Regions from separate parts of the Peribacillus simplex NBRC 15720 genome, predicted to be linked through region 2. Evidence: riboswitches for the same ligand, from Rfam matches in the RefSeq annotation. Region 2 holds a riboswitch; the other holds the start of a gene.
What was found. Region 2 has a riboswitch for FMN ahead of ribE (riboflavin synthase). Riboswitches for the same ligand answer to the same signal wherever they lie in the genome.
Positions count from the first base shown of each region.

Region 1 (4,434 bases), 2.6 Mb from region 2:
GAATGTAAAGCGAACATACTCTTCTTCTACATCCTTCCTTTTTGCAATCTGTTCAAACGTAAGTCCAATCCTGTTTATCCCAGTTAATTTCAAAATGAAAATGTCTCGTTTCATATCACTTTGACTTTCTAAAAGGGATATCAGTTCATCATATAGATGTTGGGCAATCAAGGCTCGATCCTGACGATTGGCATGTAAAAATTCCTTAACGAAGAATTGGATTTTGGGATTTCGTTGTATCGGATAAAAACGTCTTTCATTGTGGACAATATGGGATATGGTTTGAATGAGTAAGTTTAACCTTCCCCAGAAAACCGGGGTGATATTGTGATACTTCCAACCATTTATATACGTCGGAAATGGATTATTTTTAAAGTAATCGACTAACATTCCCTCACCTTGCAAACTAATTTCATATGCATCTGATTTATCCGTTAAATTAATCAAGTCATGCTTAAGTAAATGTTCAATGTTTTGATTTAATTGCTGACGGGTAAATCGAGGTATTGTCCCAAATATATCCGTTAACCCGAATAAATGGGCATCCTGGATTGTTTGTGACGATTTCTTCCCCTGCAGCATATGGTATATAGCATAAATGGAACGCTCGCCTTGAAATTTTTTTATTGCATATAGAATGATGGCCTGTAGATAATTATTCATGGGACTCACATCCTTGCTTCATTTAACCAATAAACCCATTGTAACAAAAAACTGCAAAAATCGCCGTTATTATTGCTGAATACAAGGGAAATTATGTGACTAAATGACGAACCAAGGAAAGAACCAAGTTAATTATTTCAATGTTTTTTGTTGACATTCAGCTACATGATAGTCATTATCAATACAATTTCTATTGAAAAGTTTGGCATTCGGTCTTACAATAAGAAAGAGATAATAATCTGAAATAAAAAGATTATCAGTTGTTAATCAACTTAGGAGGGGTTATATTCATGGCTAAATTTACTATTGTGGATAAAGAAACATGCATAGCTTGTGGAGCTTGCGGAGCAGCGGCACCAGATATATATGATTACGATGACGAAGGGATTGCATTTGTTACCCTTGACGATAACGAGGGAATCGTTGAAATTCCAGATGTACTAATAGATGACATGATGGATGCATTTGAAGGATGCCCAACGGATTCTATTAAAGTTGCTGACGAGGCATTTGACGGAGATGCACTAAAGTTCGAATAGAGGTACAAGCCATTTTCAATCGAGAATGGCTTTTCTTTTTGCCAAAGTCGCATTACATGTTCTCATACAAAAATTATATAGACATAAAAAACAACCGAATATGGATATCCGGTTGTTTTTTATGTCTATCGTCAATGCCTTTAAGCATTTTTATATAATGTTTGCTTATTGATCCATGTCTGTAATTTAATGAACAGCAACATGAATACAGATGTGATGAGCACGCCTTTTATCACGTTAAAAGGCAAGATTGCCGTAGTAACGAACTTTCTTGACTCGGGTGCCGACATTGCATCCCATCCCATAAAGAATGTATAAGCCGGTAAAAAGACAAAATAGTTTAAAACACTCATGAATACTGCCATGGAAACTGTCCCCGCAAGTAAAGCGAACGTCATCCCTTTTTTTGAATTGATTTTCTGAAAAACATAATAAGTTGGCAAGACGAACAGTATTCCGGCTATAAAGTTAGCGATATGCCCCACAGGTACAGCAGTCAAGGTCCCTGTCATGACTAAATCCAATAGGTTTTTAATGAACTCGACTAGAATTCCAGCCATCGGACCGAAAATCAATGCCGCCATCAGTGCTGGTATGTCGCTAAAATCAACATTGAGAAAAGGCGGGAATCCTGGAAACGGGAAATTTAAAAGCATCAATAAATAAGAAATGCTTCCCATCATGGCAAGTGTGACCGTTTTTTTCACTTTGTTCTTTTTCATAGTTCTCTCTCCTTCTTTTCCGATCTACCTGAAAAAGAGGTTAGGGTTCCAAAATGTTGATGCTCAATAAAAAACCTTTAATTCCAATAGAATTAAAGGGATAAATTAAAGGTTACATCAAACAAACGTTCAGCAAATAACTGTTGAAACGCACTCAGGAACCTCCATCTTCTCCCATCCAGACTATACTGTCGGCTTTGGAATCACACCAAATCCTGCCTTGTAAGGCTCGCGGGCTTAGAAGAAGAGATTCCTTCATCACCGCCGGTGGGGAATTGCGCCCCGCCCCGAAGATAGACCTATAAAATTTTTTATACTTCCCATTATATCTGAAATCCCTTTTTTTTGATAGCATTTTTTCTCAGTTGATGCTTTTAGAATGAATATCGATCGTCACAGTGAATGGCTTAAAACACATAGTGATATACAAAATGTCAATTCTAACTAATGAAAATTTTTTTTGTATTGCGTAAACTAAGACGAAGCCATTTATATCGCGACATTAAACAATTGATCAGATGATAATCTTTTTATTAAGCGCTTACATACAGATAAGCCAAATTGACATAAACAGCATTTCAATTGTAAAATTAACTGAAATTTAAGATAATTCTTTTCCCTAGGAAGGTGTTTAGACGTGTATCGGATTTTAGTAGCAGACGCCATTAAACCAGAAGGACTCGGACCGCTATCAGAGGCATCCAATATTCATCTCATTCAGAAGACCGTAGAGGAAGCTGCAAACGAACTTGATCAGATCGATGCAATTCTTGTGAGAAGTGCAACGAAGGTTTCGGAAGATTTAATGAACCGTATGCCGCAGTTAAAAATTATAGCACGCGCCGGTGTCGGTGTTGATAACATAGACATCCCCGCGGCTACAAAACGCGGGATTGTCGTGGTTAATGCACCTGACGGCAATACTATTTCAACAGCTGAACATACATTCGCCATGATGGCTTCATTAATGCGCCACATTCCGCAAGCTTATGCTTCACTGAAGAATGGGGAGTGGAAACGTTCTTCATATACGGGAACTGAACTTCGTGGTAAAACATTAGGTATAGTTGGCTTTGGACGTATCGGAGGGGAAATTGCCAAACGTGCTAAAGTGTTTGGCATGGATGTCATTGTCTATGATCCGTTCCTGACTGTCGATCGTGCAAAGAAAATGTCCGTAATGGCCCTGCCATTAGATGAATTGCTTCCTAAAGCAGACATCATTACTGTTCATACACCACTAACGAATGAAACTAGAGGATTAATCAATAAAGAAAAACTGCTTACCTGTAAAAAAGGGGTTTATGTACTGAACTGCGCCCGTGGTGGAATTCTAGACGAAGATGATTTATATGAAATGTTAGTTGAAGGACATGTTGCAGGGGCTGCACTGGACGTTTTCGTCGAAGAACCTCCAATTGGCCATAAACTCCTTGAACTGGATAGCGTCATTGCTACACCGCATCTAGGTGCTTCCACAAAAGAAGCCCAATTAAATGTTGCCGTACAGGTTGCCCAAGAAGTATTGACCTATTTCGAAGGAAATCCAGTCTCAAGTTCAATCAACCTTCCAGCCATATCTAAAGAAGTGTTTGAAAAGGTACAGCCATTCTATCAACTTGTTCAGCAAATGGGATCCATTGCTTCTCAGTGCATGAATGAAGGGATTCAGGAAATCTCCGTTACGTATGCAGGGGAATCATTGGATTTCGATACAGCAATTCTTACAAAAAGTCTAATCTCTGGCTTTTTCAGATCAAGAGTTGATGCATCAGTCAATGAAGTGAATGCCTTGTTGATCGCAAAAGAGCGTGGCATAACCGTTGGTGAAAAAATCTCTGCGGACTCTTTAGGTTACTCGAATTTGATCAGCCTTAAAGTAAAAGGTGATAACCGTGAATTAACAATCAGTGGGACCTATATCGAAAATTACGGTTCTCGGATTGTAAGTTTGAATGGTTTCAAAATCGACTTTCATCCAGAATCGAATTTACTTTATATCCAGCATACCGATAAACCTGGTGTAATCGGTAACGTAGGTAAGGTCTTAGGTGATCACGGAGTGAATATCGCCACCATGCAGGTTGGCCGAAAAGAAGCTGGCGGGGAAGCCATCATGGTTTTGAGCTTTGATTTACCATTAGAAGACAACATGAAACAATTTTTAATGGAAACAGAAGAAATTACATTCATGGCCCGTATTTCATTATAAGAAGAAAAAAGTGCCCGTAAGCGCGGGCACTTTTTCTATGAATGCAAGGGGCTTATACCAACCATAGACTGGGTGTTTTTAACGCACCATCATATAGTTGCATCAATTCACTTGGTTCGGTGCTTTGGGCACCAATATATCTTCAGTTAAATTCAGCTGGCCTACCTCTTCAATAGGAGCATTTTCAAACTTCACTTTTTCAAAACCAAAATCCTTAGCTATGAAGAGTATGGCTTCTAAAGCTTGAAGGGATTCCTCATTATTTTCAATGGCAGCTTGATCTGATAATTGAATGATC
Region 1 covers NZ_CP017704.1:4,621,160-4,625,593, reverse strand. The annotation lists gene BS1321_RS22380 (YpbB family protein) at 1-663, opposite strand, end outside; gene BS1321_RS22375 (ferredoxin) at 954-1,202, shown strand; gene BS1321_RS22370 (ECF transporter S component) at 1,343-1,924, opposite strand; FMN riboswitch at 2,087-2,223, opposite strand; gene serA (phosphoglycerate dehydrogenase) at 2,562-4,136, shown strand; gene BS1321_RS22360 (GerMN domain-containing protein) at 4,239-4,434, opposite strand, start outside.
Region 1: another riboswitch for FMN. It lies ahead of BS1321_RS22370 (ECF transporter S component); the one in region 2 lies ahead of ribE (riboflavin synthase).

Region 2 (4,434 bases):
AAAGGTATATTATCCAGGTGATGATGCTTCACCGGATCATTATATAATGCAAAAACAGATGAAACATGGCGGCGGTCTTATCTCTTTCGAATTGCATGGCACAAAACAGAATGCACAGGAATTCCTCAATAAATTGAAACTTATCAAAATTGCTGTCAGTCTGGGGGATGCCGAAACATTGATCCAGCATCCCGCTACCATGACGCATTCTGCCATTCCTGAAGATTCGCGTGAACAAATGGGCATCAGTGACCAACTGGTCCGTCTCTCAGTTGGCCTTGAAGCTTGGCAGGACGTCTGGCAAGATCTTCAGCAAGCATTTTAACTACCATATTCCTTATTCAGTTCCTTCTATTTTTAATGAATATGGTGATGGATACGATAAAAGTGATGGCTGCCAGGATATAAGAAATGTCTGTGATTACCGGATAGGCGGCGATATTTCGTATCCCGATGCCTATGAACGCCCAAACGAATACGAGTGGATAGCACCAATCCCGGTTTTTACCTGCAAAGACAAAGGCCAGGATTGTTGCTGCAATCAGCAGGACAATCGTCCAGGTTAAACTGGAAAGCCCAAAACCGTCCCATTTGATATAGGTGAGGTAATAAGAAATGTCAGCGATGGTTGCAACACTTACCCAGCCTGTATAAACGGAAAACGGAAATAGGTCGAAAGTAGTGTGCTCCACTTTTTTTATACTTGTATAAATGACCACTAAAGTAACAAACAGAGCAATGATAATGAATACGGATAACAGAAAGTGCTCGTAGTGCCAAGCCAAAAGCCAAGCGCCATTTAGGACACAGCTTAAAGCGAACCATGGAAAGGATGCCTTATAAGCAGGGCTGTTTTGATGTTTACTTAAAAACTGCCTGAATACCCAGATGGCGAGCAGAAAATAGATTAAGCCCCATATGGAAAATACATAACCGGCAGGAGTGAAAAGGACATCCAGTTTATCGGAAATCTCTCCTGATGTTTGGCCGTTCAATGGCAGGGAATTGGCTAAAAAATTCATCGTGACGACGAACAGATAGAAAATCAAGTTTATGATGGAAATAATCATGGGCTTCCTCCTTGTATGAATTGTGATCCTGCTAAGCTTATTCCACATATTTAGCCTGGTTAACCTTTTTGGAGCACACCGGGGGTACTTGGGGGTCATTTTTCCATAAAGAGAGGAAGTTCCTGTAACAATTGAACCATTTAAGGTTAGAAATTTTACATCTTCACTTTATGGTGATAAAATATTCAAAGATTCATATTATTTTAGTCCTTCGGGGTCGGGTGAAAATCCCAACCGGCGGTGATGAAGAAATTCTAAGCCCGCGAGCCTGTTAAAGGCAGGATTTGGTGAGATTCCAAAGCCGACAGTACAGTCTGGATGGGAGAAGGACGTGTGGAACCCAAGTGTATACGTACGCCTAATTTTTCGAAATGAAAATATTAGGCTTTTTAGGTATACAATTTTTTTCACTCATTTCTCCTGCTAACTCCTTAGGTCATCCTAAGGGGTTTTTTATATTTTATAAAAGGGGGAAAAACATGTTTACGGGAATCATTGAGGATATCGGTACCGTGCATTCCTTGAAAAAAGGAAAAAGCAGTATGGAGTTATCGATTCGTTCTGAAAAAATCCTTGAAGATGTGCATCTGGGGGATAGTATTTCAGTCAACGGGGTCTGCTTAACGGTAACGTCCTTCACGAAAAGTTTGTTTACGGTCGATGTGATGCCGGAAACGGTCAAAGCTTCCTCGATCCGGACGTTAAAATTGGGATCACCTGTAAATCTCGAACGAGCCATGAGTGCACAGGGAAGGTTTGGAGGTCATTTTGTTTCAGGTCATATCGACGGGACCGGAACAATCATAAAAAAAGAACGGAAAGAAAATGCCGTATATTATGTAATCCAATTGGAAGAAGGGCTTAGTACTTTTTGCATTCCAAAAGGTTCCGTGGCCATTGATGGAACGAGCTTGACGATATTTGGGATTGAAAGGAACCTTTTGACTGTATCATTGATTCCATTGACTCATCAGGACACCATATTGGGACAAAAAACGGCTGGTGATATAGTTAACATCGAAAACGATATGATAGGGAAATATATAATACATCAAATGAAAAATGGCAATCCAAAACCAGGACTGAATTTAGAGTTTTTGGCAGAGCATGGATTCTAATAAAAGGGCGGTGTAATGATGTTCCATACAATAGAAGAAGCAATAGAAGATTTGAAGGCTGGAAAGGTAGTAATCGTATCCGATGATGAAGACCGTGAAAATGAAGGGGATTTTGTAGTGTTGGCCGAAAAGGCGACACCGGAAGCGATTAATTTCATGGCGACTCATGGACGTGGTTTGATTTGTACAACCATCACTGAAGAACTGGCAGCGAAATTGAAACTGCATCCTATGGTAGGAGAAAATACCGATCATCATGGCACAGCTTTTACGGTAAGTGTCGATCATAAAAGCACCTCTACAGGAATCAGTGCTTTTGAAAGGTCCTTGACCATCCTTGAGCTTCTTAATGAAGATTCGGTGGCTGAAGATTTCCAAAGGCCTGGTCACACTTTTCCGATAGTCGCTAAAGAAGGCGGCGTATTAAGAAGGGCAGGACATACGGAAGCATCGGTGGACTTGGCAAAGTTATGCGGTGCCGCTCCAGCTGGTGTCATTTGTGAGATCATGAATGAGGATGGATCGATGGCCCGCGTATCCGATTTAGAAGTCATCGCTGATAAATTCAACCTGAAATTCATTACGATAGCCGATTTGATTCGGTATCTTCAACAAAATGATACAATCGGGAAACAGGAACTTGAACTGAACATCCCAAAAGCTTGAAGGGTTTTAAGGAATTAAATCTTAACATAAAAAAATGATATTGTTTTTAAAAATTAGGAGGAATTGGACATGGGGAAAACTATTGAAGCACAATTAATCGGATCAGGATTGAAAGTCGGTATCGTGGTAGGAAGATTTAATGAGTTTATCACAAGCAAGCTTTTAGGAGGGGCATTGGATGGCCTTAAGCGTCATGGCGTTGATGAGAATGATGTTGACATCGCGTGGGTCCCGGGTGCTTTTGAACTTCCGTTAATTGCTAAGAAACTTGTGAATACAGGTAAATATGATGCAGTAATCGGTCTTGGAACGGTAATCAGGGGTGCCACTTCACATTATGATTATGTCTGTAATGAAGCAGCTAAAGGCATGGCTTCCGTTTCATTGGAAACAGGTGTACCGGTTATCTTCGGTTTGCTGACAACTGAGAATATTGAACAAGCCATTGAACGTGCAGGAACAAAATCAGGTAACAAAGGCTATGAAGCTGCTGTTAGTGCCATTGAAATGGCCAACCTTGGAAAATTGATAGAACAGTGATTTCACATAAGGAAGCCGCAGGGATTACATTCCTGCGGCTTTTTTTGATGTGCCGGATCATGTTAACTTTCTTAAACCATTAAGCAATTCTTCAGAGTTCGTAAAGTTCCTAACCATTTGATCGATTAGCAATGCTGACCTTCGACACTCACCGCAACCTCTACAAAGGAAGCGGCATTCTCTTCTATGATGAAAGCTACATTGGCAATTTCATTTGTTGCTGTGCACTTCCTCGGATATTTTCCCTTCTAGTATGGACGTTTTCTTGAAGCCCATAAAAAAACGGTCAATCCTTTAACGGACCGGGTGATCTTATCAAGCATGGCCGATTGTTTGATTTCTGCTTTCTGGCTCATTTCCAATTCTAACAACGCGACGTTTATGGATGCGACTCCAATCAAACTTAGAAGGATGGAGAGGGCGCAAGTGGTAAGAATTATGGGAAATAAAGAATCATTAGGGGATTTTCGAAAAAAAAACCGAACAAAAGCATCACGTAATGGAAGCATGTTAAAATATGCGGATATGATTATGCTACAATTGTAAAGATTGCAATTGAAATTCATGACTTTAGGGAAAAGTAAATTTATTAGTTATTAGGAGGGGTTTGTGTGTACCATCTCTTTACACATAATGATTTAGATGGAGTCGGCTGCGGCATTGTAGCTAAGCTGGCATTCGGAGAAGAAGTAGTGGTTAGTTATAATTCGATTGGTCGCCTTAATCAGAATGTAGGAGTATTTCTTGAGCAGGCTAAGATTGAAGATACATTGATCGTTACTGATCTATCGGTTGATGAAGATAACGAAAAAATGATTACTCAGTTTGTGGAAGATGGAGGCAAGGCGCTGCTGATTGATCATCATAAGTCAGCACTGCATTTGAACGAACATGATTGGGCATCTGTAACTGTCGAACAGGAAGATGGTAAACAGACGGCAGCGACATCATTATTCTATCAGTATGCAGTTGAAAATAAATTGCTGGAACCTTCAAGCATTGTCGCTGAATTCGTTGAATTGGTCCGTCAATACGATACC
Region 2 covers NZ_CP017704.1:2,002,622-2,007,055, reverse strand. The annotation lists gene megL (methionine gamma-lyase) at 1-325, shown strand, start outside; gene BS1321_RS09560 (TspO/MBR family protein) at 342-1,070, opposite strand; FMN riboswitch at 1,274-1,404, shown strand; gene ribE (riboflavin synthase) at 1,550-2,188, shown strand; partial or broken gene ribB (3,4-dihydroxy-2-butanone-4-phosphate synthase) at 2,207-2,845, shown strand; gene ribH (6,7-dimethyl-8-ribityllumazine synthase) at 2,924-3,394, shown strand; gene BS1321_RS09540 (DHH family phosphoesterase) at 4,006-4,434, shown strand, end outside.